DNA from 2 places in the Pseudoxanthomonas sp. UTMC 1351 genome. Region 2 is predicted to be linked to the other one. Evidence: predicted binding sites of a transcription regulator. Region 2 holds the regulator's gene; the other holds the start of a gene.
What was found. Region 2 encodes HrcA, which represses chaperone genes, less so after heat shock. Its sites were predicted from a motif close to TTNGCACTCNNNNNNNNNGAGTGCNAA; they were not measured.
Positions count from the first base shown of each region.

Region 1: the regulator HrcA is predicted to act here: its motif matches at 1,670-1,696, upstream of groES (co-chaperone GroES).

Region 1 covers NZ_JAVGJT010000032.1:20,685-25,105, reverse strand. The annotation lists gene AB6O04_RS18080 (protein-disulfide reductase DsbD family protein) at 1-1,167, opposite strand, end outside; gene cutA (divalent-cation tolerance protein CutA) at 1,212-1,535, opposite strand; gene groES (co-chaperone GroES) at 1,745-2,035, shown strand; gene groL (chaperonin GroEL) at 2,172-3,812, shown strand.
Region 2 covers NZ_JAVGJT010000011.1:107,116-111,536, forward strand. The annotation lists gene dnaK (molecular chaperone DnaK) at 1-631, opposite strand, end outside; gene grpE (nucleotide exchange factor GrpE) at 843-1,358, opposite strand; gene hrcA (heat-inducible transcriptional repressor HrcA) at 1,561-2,604, opposite strand; gene recN (DNA repair protein RecN) at 2,765-4,421, shown strand, end outside.

The sequences.
Region 1 (4,421 bases), on a different contig from region 2:
CGCCTTCAACGACAACACCGGCAGTACGCACGGCATCAGATTGAGGATTATTCCGCCGCCGAGTGCCAGCAATAGCGCCAGCAAGAAACTGCCGACCGTAGCCGCATTCCGGCGCTGCACGTCTGCCGGCGGCGTGGTGCGCGGTACTTCGGCCGGAGTGCTTGCAGCAGCGGTATCTGCGGCCGTGGCGCCTGGGGTAACCGCGACTTCCGCGTTGTCGGGTTCTGACGCAACGGCGGCGTCCGCGGACGTCGCAGAACCGGTCACCGCGGCAGTAGGGGTAATGGTGCCGGCCGGAAGCGACAGCTTCACCTGCCGAGTCATCGGTGGATAGCAGATGCCACCGGTCTGGCAACCTTGGAAGGTCACCCGCAGCGTGGCATCGGCGGCGCGCACGTGTTCGCGCTTCAGCGGGACCGGCACTTCCGCCTGATCGAAATAGACCACGACGTCCCCGAAGTGCTCATCGTGATACGCCTTGCCCGTCGGCCATTGCGGCGGTTGCAGCGCGATGCCGGGCGCGCCTTCCAGCGTCATCGAGGTGCGGTCGCGGTACACGTAGTAACCGGGCGTCGGGGTAAAGCGCAACAGCAGCTGGTCCCCGTTGAAGGCGATCGCTTCAAAAGCGAACGCCTGCTCCGGCGACAGCGGCGCGGCATCGATGGCGCTTGCGGCCGGGTTGCCCAGCAGCGACGTGCCAGGGCGCGTAAGCGGGACGAACGCCGCCGGAGCGCTGCCTGCCGCAGGCAGCGTGACGGTCAGCGTGCGGGTTTGTGGCGGATAGCAGACGCCGGCGTCCGCGCAACCTTGGTATTTCACCTTCAGCGTGACGCGATCTGCGGTCGCGGTGCCTGGCAATATGCCGGTCAAACGGTCGCGATAGGTTTCCACATCGCCGAAGAATTCATCACGATAAGCCTTGCCCTTGGGCAGTTGTAGCGCCTCGCCGGTGAAGCCTTCGGTAGCCTGCACATCGGTGCGATGGCGGTAGAGGTAATAACCGTCGGCGATTTTCCACTCGACCTCGATGCGGTCGCGGGTCGACGCCTTGGCGCTCAGCTCGAAGGCCTGGTCCACCGGCAGCAGGTCGTCCACATCCACGGCCAGCGCGGGGGCGCTCGGCCAGGCGCTCGCCAAGATCAGGAGCAGCGCGGAAAAGGCGGACATGAAGAACGGGCGGCGCGACGGCGTCATGGAATCACTCTGGGGAATCAATCGGGTTTTTGGGTCTGGGCGGCGACCCAATCCAGATAAGCGGGCAGGCCGGCGCGGACTTCGACCGCGATTACCTCCGGCAGTTCATATGGGTGCAGCTCGCGGATACGGGCGCTTAGCGCTTCCAGGCAATCCGCGGTGGTCTTGATCAGCAGCAGGATTTCGCTAGCCTGTTCCACCTTGCCTTGCCAGCGATACACCGAAGTAACCCCGGGAAGCAGGTTCACGCATGCGGCCAGCCGTTCTCCCACCAGGGCATCGGCGATGCGTTGGCCGGTAGCGGCGTCCGGACAGGTGCAGTAGACAAGGTGGATGGGCATGGGCTGCGGATTATCGCAGACCCCGGCAGGACTCCTTTCGCAAAAAAATCCGGCAAGCGGCCCTTGAATCGTCATCTTGGGGCCCCAACATCAGGGCAATCCGGCGTTCGTGCCGGGTTTTTGCGCCCGCGATGCTGGCAGTCGGCATGTCCGAGTGCTAACATCGCCACCCTTTCCCGTGTGTAATCAATCACTTAAAGAGGATTGAAATGAGCAATATCAAGCCGCTGTACGACCGCGTGGTCATCAAGCGTATGGAAGAAGAAAAGATGTCCGCTGGCGGCATCGTGATCCCTGACTCGGCCACCGAGAAGCCCATCAAGGGTGAAGTCGTCGCCGTGGGCGAAGGCAAGGCGCTGGACAACGGCAGCGTACGCGCGCCTAAGGTCAAAGCGGGCGACAAGGTCCTGTTCGGCAAGTACAGCGGCACCGAAGTGAAGCTGGACGGTACCGATTACCTGGTCGTCAAAGAAGACGACATTTTCGCGGTCCTGGGATAAGGCGAAAGGCGGGAACGGGGAACCGGGAATGACACATCGTCAGCTCCTGCGCAGACTCCGCTCCCGATCACGACCAGCTTTCATTCCCCGTTCCCTGTTCCCCTTTCCCGCTTTTCATTCTTGCTAAGGAAACATCATGGCAGCTAAAGATATCCGTTTCGGCGAAGACGCTCGTACGCGCATGGTGCGCGGCGTGAACATTCTCGCCAATGCCGTCAAGGCCACCCTGGGCCCGAAGGGCCGCAACGTCGTGCTCGAGAAGAGCTACGGCGCCCCCACCATCACCAAGGACGGCGTGTCCGTGGCCAAGGAAATCGAACTGGCTGACAAGTTCGAGAACATGGGCGCGCAGATGGTCAAGGAAGTCGCTTCCAAGACCTCCGACAACGCCGGCGACGGCACCACCACCGCCACCGTGCTGGCACAGGCGCTGATCCGCGAAGGTTCCAAGGCGGTCGCCGCCGGCATGAACCCGATGGACCTGAAGCGCGGCATCGACAAGGCGGTCATCGCCGCCGTGGCCGAGCTGAAGAAGATCAGCAAGCCCACCGCCGACGACAAGGCGATCGCCCAGGTCGGCACCATCTCGGCCAACTCCGACAGCAACATCGGCGACATCATTGCCGAAGCGATGAAGAAGGTTGGCAAGGAAGGCGTGATCACGGTTGAAGAAGGTTCGGGCCTGGAGAACGAACTGGACGTGGTCGAAGGCATGCAGTTCGACCGCGGCTACCTGTCGCCGTACTTCATCAACAACCAGCAGAGCCAGCAGGTCGAATTCGACGACCCGTTCATCCTGATCCACGACAAGAAGATCTCCAACGTCCGCGAGCTGCTGCCGGTGCTGGAAGGCGTCGCCAAGGCCGGTAAGCCGCTGCTGATCGTGGCCGAGGAAGTCGAAGGCGAAGCACTGGCCACCCTGGTGGTCAACACCATCCGCGGCATCGTCAAGGTTGCCGCCGTGAAGGCGCCGGGCTTCGGCGACCGTCGCAAGGCCATCCTGGAAGACATCGCCACGCTGACCAACGGCACGGTGATCTCCGAGGAAGTCGGCCTGCAACTGGAGAAGGCCACCATCAACGACCTGGGCCGTGCCAAGAAGGTCGTGGTGTCGAAGGAAAACACCACGATTATCGATGGCGCCGGCGAAGCCGATCGCATCCAGGCCCGCATCAAGCAGATCAAGGCGCAGATCGAAGAGACCTCTTCGGACTACGACCGCGAGAAGCTGCAGGAGCGCGTGGCTAAGCTGGCTGGCGGCGTGGCCGTCATCAAGGTCGGCGCGGCGACCGAAGTCGAAATGAAGGAAAAGAAGGCCCGCGTTGAAGACGCCCTGCACGCGACCCGTGCGGCGGTGGAAGAAGGCGTGGTCCCGGGCGGCGGCGTTGCCCTGATCCGTGCGTTGCAGGCCATTGGCGAACTGAAGGGTGCCAACGAAGACCAGAACCACGGCATCAACATCGCCAAGCGCGCGATGGAAGCCCCGCTGCGCGAAATCGTCGCCAACTGCGGCGAAGAGCCTTCGGTTGTGCTGAACAACGTCGCCAACGGCAAGGGCAACTATGGCTACAACGCCCAGACCGGCGAATACGGCGACATGATCGAGTTCGGCATCCTGGACCCGACCAAGGTCACCCGTTCGGCCCTGCAGAACGCAGCGTCGATCGCCGGCCTGATGATCACCACCGAAGCGATGGTGGCCGAAGCGCCGAAGAAGGACGAGCCGGCAATGCCGGGCGGCGGTGGCATGGGCGGCATGGGCGGCATGGATTTCTGATCCAGCCCCTTTCCGTACGCACTACCGCAACACAAAAAACCCCGCCGCGAGGCGGGGTTTTTCTTTTTCCGTAGGAGCGCCGTCCCGGCGCGAGCTCTTCCTGTCAGATCGCGATGGAAGCGAAAAAGCTCGCGGCGAGACGCCGCTCCGCGCCCCAATAGTCTCTCGGCGTGCGCGATCAAAAGCGCGCCGCAGCGCGTCCGGATGGCGGACGCCTGGGTCTTGGCTTTACGATGCGATTGACAGGAAGTGCTCGCGGCGGGACGCCGCTCCGCGCCTCGGTAGCTTCTCGGCGTGCGGGATCAAAAGCGCGCCGCAGCGCGTCCGGATGGCGGACGCCTGGGTCTTGGCTTTACGATGCGATTGACAGGAAGTGCTCGCGGCGGGACGCCGCTCCTACAAGGGCAAAACGCTCCTACGTTGTCCCAGGTAGATCGCATCAGGGCAGCGTTTCCGCATCTCACATAAAAAGGATGCCCGTTGCAGATGAAACATTCGTAACCCGCCAAAACCTGTGTTATCAATGGCGCCAACGAACGCACCCCGCGCCCGCTTTTACTTTTGGTATTACGGTTTTCCAATGCCGCTGGCGGAGGAAGGGTTGCGATC
Region 2 (4,421 bases):
TGGCGATTTCGATGATCGATACGTCAAACGTACCGCCGCCCAGATCATAGACCACGATCTTGCGATCCTTGGCGTCGGCCTTGTCCAAACCGTAGGCCAGCGCGGCCGCGGTCGGTTCGTTGATGATGCGCTTGACGTCCAGGCCCGCGATCTTGCCGGCGTCCTTGGTGGCTTGGCGCTGACTGTCGTTGAAGTAGGCCGGCACGGTGATCACCGCTTCGGTGACGGTCTCGCCCAGGAAGGCTTCGGCCGTCTTCTTCATCTTTTCCAGGATGCGCGCCGAGATTTCCTGTGCAGACAATTTCTTGCCGTCGGAAGTGGTTACCCAGGCGTCGCCGTTGTCGTGCTGGATGATGCCGTAAGGAACCAGTCCGATATCCTTCTGCACTTCGGCGTCGGTGAATTTGCGGCCGATCAGGCGCTTCACCGCGTAGAAGGTGTTCTTGGGGTTGGTAACGGCCTGGCGCTTGGCCGAGGCGCCCACCAATACTTCGCCGTCCTTGGTGTAAGCGACGATGGAAGGCGTGGTGCGGTCGCCTTCGGCGTTTTCGATGACGCGCGCCTTGCCGCCTTCCATGATCGCCACGCACGAATTGGTCGTGCCTAGGTCGATACCGATGATCTTGCCCATTGTGGGTTGCTCCCTAAGAGATTCAGTATTTGGCCGGCCTGGGCCGGGTTGATGAGTGGAATGTGGGGGTCGAGCTGGAGGCTTCAAGGGCTGGGAACTGGGAGCGGACATGGGAAATCCGCGTGCCAGGCTGCGGAATTCGTCCGAAGGACCGGAACATTTCGGTACCTGGACAGGTTCATTCCCCGTTCCCTATTCCCCATTCCCGGCTTCAATCGTGCTTCGCCACCACGACCAGCGCTGGGCGCAGCAGCCGGCCGTTAAGCAGGTAACCCTTCTGGAAAACCTGGATTACGCTGCCCGGCGCCGCACCCGGCGCTTCCGCTTGGCTGATGGCTTGATGGTGTTCTGGATTGAAGGCTTCGCCGGTCGGATCCAGCAAGGCCAGACCATTGTCATTGGCTACCTTCAGCAGCTGCTTCATCGTCAGCTCCAGGCCGTCTTTCAACGGGCTGGGTTCGGCGCCGGCCGCCGCAAGGCCAGCATCCAGGCTGTCGAATACCGGCAGCAGATCGCCAAGCAGGCGTTCGTTGGCGAATCTGCGCGCCTGCTCGATATCGCGTGCCACGCGCTTGCGCTGGTTGTCCAGGTCGGCGCGCTCCAGCAGCGACGAGGCGCGCAACTGGTCCAACTCGTTGTGCAGGCGCTCTATTTCGGCTTTTGCGTTTTCAATCTCGTTCGACTCGGAGGTCTGTCCGAGGTCGGAATCTTGTTCGTGCTCGCTCATTTCGGGTCCCGTCGCGGCAAGTCCGGCCGCCTGATCGGAACCAATGGGGCCGGCGGAGCGGGATTCAAGGCGATAAAGCCGGGAATGGGGAATTGAGGATGGGGAATGAAGGCGTCCAAGCGCCCGAAGTGTTCCAGCTCTTCGGGCCGGTCCGTAGCACGAGGCTCGAATTCCCTGGCCTCTGACCTCTGACCCCTGGTCCCTATTTGACCGGGTTATCCATGGCGGCGCCCAGCACGTCGGCGGCAGCCTGCACCACCGGAATGACCCGGTCGTAAGCCATGCGGGTGGGACCAATCACCCCCAGCACGCCAAGCACCTGGCCGCCGACCATGTATGGCGCGGTGACCGCGGAGATGCTGGCGTGCGGCGCCAGCCCGGTTTCGTCGCCAATGAAGATGCGCACGCCCGGCGCCTGGATAGTGCGCTCCAGCAATTGCAGGATTTCGCGCTTGCGGGCGAACGCTTCGAACAGCTCGCGTAGGCGATCCAGGTCGGTCAGGTCCTGCACGCCCATCAGCTTCGTCTGCCCGGCCAGCACTACGTCGTCCGCCGTCGGCGCCAACACTTGCTCGGCCAATTCCACGGAGTGCGCCAACAGGCCCTCCATTTCCGACTGGGCCGCGCGCAGATCACGCAACAACGTGGTGCGGATGTCGGAAATCGGGCGGCCAGCGAAATGGGCGTTGAGATAGTTCGCGACTCGCTCCAGCTCGGAACGGTCATAAGCGCGACGCGGCTCGATAACCCGGTTCTGCACTTCGCTGTCGGCGAAGACCAGGATGGCCAACACCCGCCGCGCATCCAACGGCACGAAATCGATATGCCGGAACGCGAACTGCTCCCGTTTCGGCGCGCTCACGACGCCAACGAAATGGGTCATGGCCGATAGCAGTTCCGAAGCATTGCCCAGTAGCGCCTGGGTTCCGGCACCCTGCGGCATTTCCGAACGCAGCCGGGCCACTTCGCCTTCGCCCAGGGATTTCACCTGCACCAGGCTGTCCACGAACACCCGGTAGCCCTGCTCCGTTGGCACTCGTCCGGCCGACGCATGCGGCGAACTGAGCAGGCCCACTTCTTCCAGCTCGGCCAGGATGTTGCGGATAGTGGCCGGGCTGACGTCCAGGCCGGCATGTTTGGCCAGTGTCGCCGACCCCACCGGCTCGCCGTCGCGGATGTACCGCGATATCAGCGTGCGCAACAGCTGCCGGGCGCGCGGATCGAGCGGATTGGAAGGGTCGGCCATGGCCGACTAGATAGCCGTGCGACGCCTTTATTGCAAGCGCCGTCGTGCGCCTCCACCCACGCGCAACCAGCGCGGTGAACCGCCATGGACGCTTTCCTCGCTGGCGGCGGCAGGGCGGCTGTCGCAGAACTTGAGCCGCTAGCCTTTACAATCCGCCACCATGCTAAGACACCTCGCGATCAAGGATTTTGCCGTTGTCCGATCCGCCGAACTGGAGTTCGGCCCGGGCATGACGGTCATTTCGGGCGAAACCGGCGCCGGCAAATCGCTGCTGGTGGATGCGCTGGGTTTTCTGTCCGGCCTGCGTGCCGACAGCGGTGTGGTGCGCCATGGTGCGGAGCGTGCGGACCTGTCCGCTGAATTCGTTCTGGAACCCACCGCGCCAGCGCTGGCCTGGTTGGCCGAAAACGAGCTGGACGATGACGGCCACTGTCAACTGCGCCGCGTCATCCGGGCGGATGGCGGCTCCCGCGCCTGGATCAACGGGCGCAGCGTGACCCTGTCGCAGCTGTCCGACCTTGCCTCCAGGCTGGTGGAGATCCATGGCCAGCATGAACACCAGGCACTGCTTTCCAAACCCAGCCAACTGGCGCTGCTTGACGCCTATGCCCGCAATCACACGGAAGCCTTGGCCGTGCGCGAGGCCTCCGAACGCTGGCAAGCCTTGCTACGCGAGCGGGAACGCCTGTCCGAGCGCGGCGACGTCTCCGACCGCATCAACTACCTGGAACATCAGTTCAGTGAGCTGCAGCGCGAGGACTTGTCGCCCGCCGCCATCGAAGCCTTGACCGCCAATCACAAACGGCAGGCGCACGCCTCCGGGTTGATTCAGGCCTGCGACGCCGCTTTGGTACGTTTGGGCGGCGACGAAACACCTTCGCTGCTGCGCCAACTGCAACAAACCCGCAGCGAACTAGCGCGCATGACCGAACACGAACCCCGGCTGCGTGAAGTCGATGGTCTGCTGGAAAACGCGGACATCCAGCTGGAGGAAGCGCTGGGCCTACTCAGCCAGGTTCGTGACGATCTCGACGCCGATCCTTCGCAGCTGGAAGAGTTGGAACGCAAGCTGAGGCGTATTCACGACCTGGCACGCAAGCACCGCATCTCGCCGGATCAGCTGGCGGAACAGCGCGACAGCATCGCGGCCGAACTGGATTCGCTGCGCGGCGCCGGCGAGCGCCTGCTCAAGTTGAACAGCGAAATAGAAGCGGCGCGCGATGCGTGGCGCAATGCCGCTGCACGCCTGGGCAAGACCCGTCAACGTGCCGCCACGCAGCTGTCCAAGGCCACCACGACGCTGATCGCCGAGCTGGGCATGGGCGGTGGCAAGTTCGAAATCGCGATGGAACCCAACGAATCCGAACGCGCCGATCCGCTGGGAGGCGAGCGGGTGGAATTCCTGGTGTCCGCCAATGCCGGCCAGCCGCCGCGCGCGTTGCGCAAGGTGGCTTCCGGTGGCGAGTTGTCGCGCATTTCGCTGGCAATCGAAGTCGCTGCGTTAGGGCTGGATGCGGTGCCCACGATGGTGTTCGACGAGGTCGATTCCGGCATCGGCGGCGCGGTCGCTGAAATCGTCGGCCAGAAGCTGCGCGCCTTGGGCGCCAAACGGCAGGTGCTGTGCGTCACTCACCTACCGCAGGTCGCGGCGCAGGGCCACGCCCATTACCGCGTTAGCAAGGCGCCGGTGGAAGGAATGACCCAGAGCGCGGTGGAATCGCTCACCGCCAAGCAGCGGGAAGAAGAATTGGCGCGCATGCTGGGCGGCGTGGAAGTCAGCAAGGAAGCACATGCGGCAGCCAAGCGGTTGCTGGCGA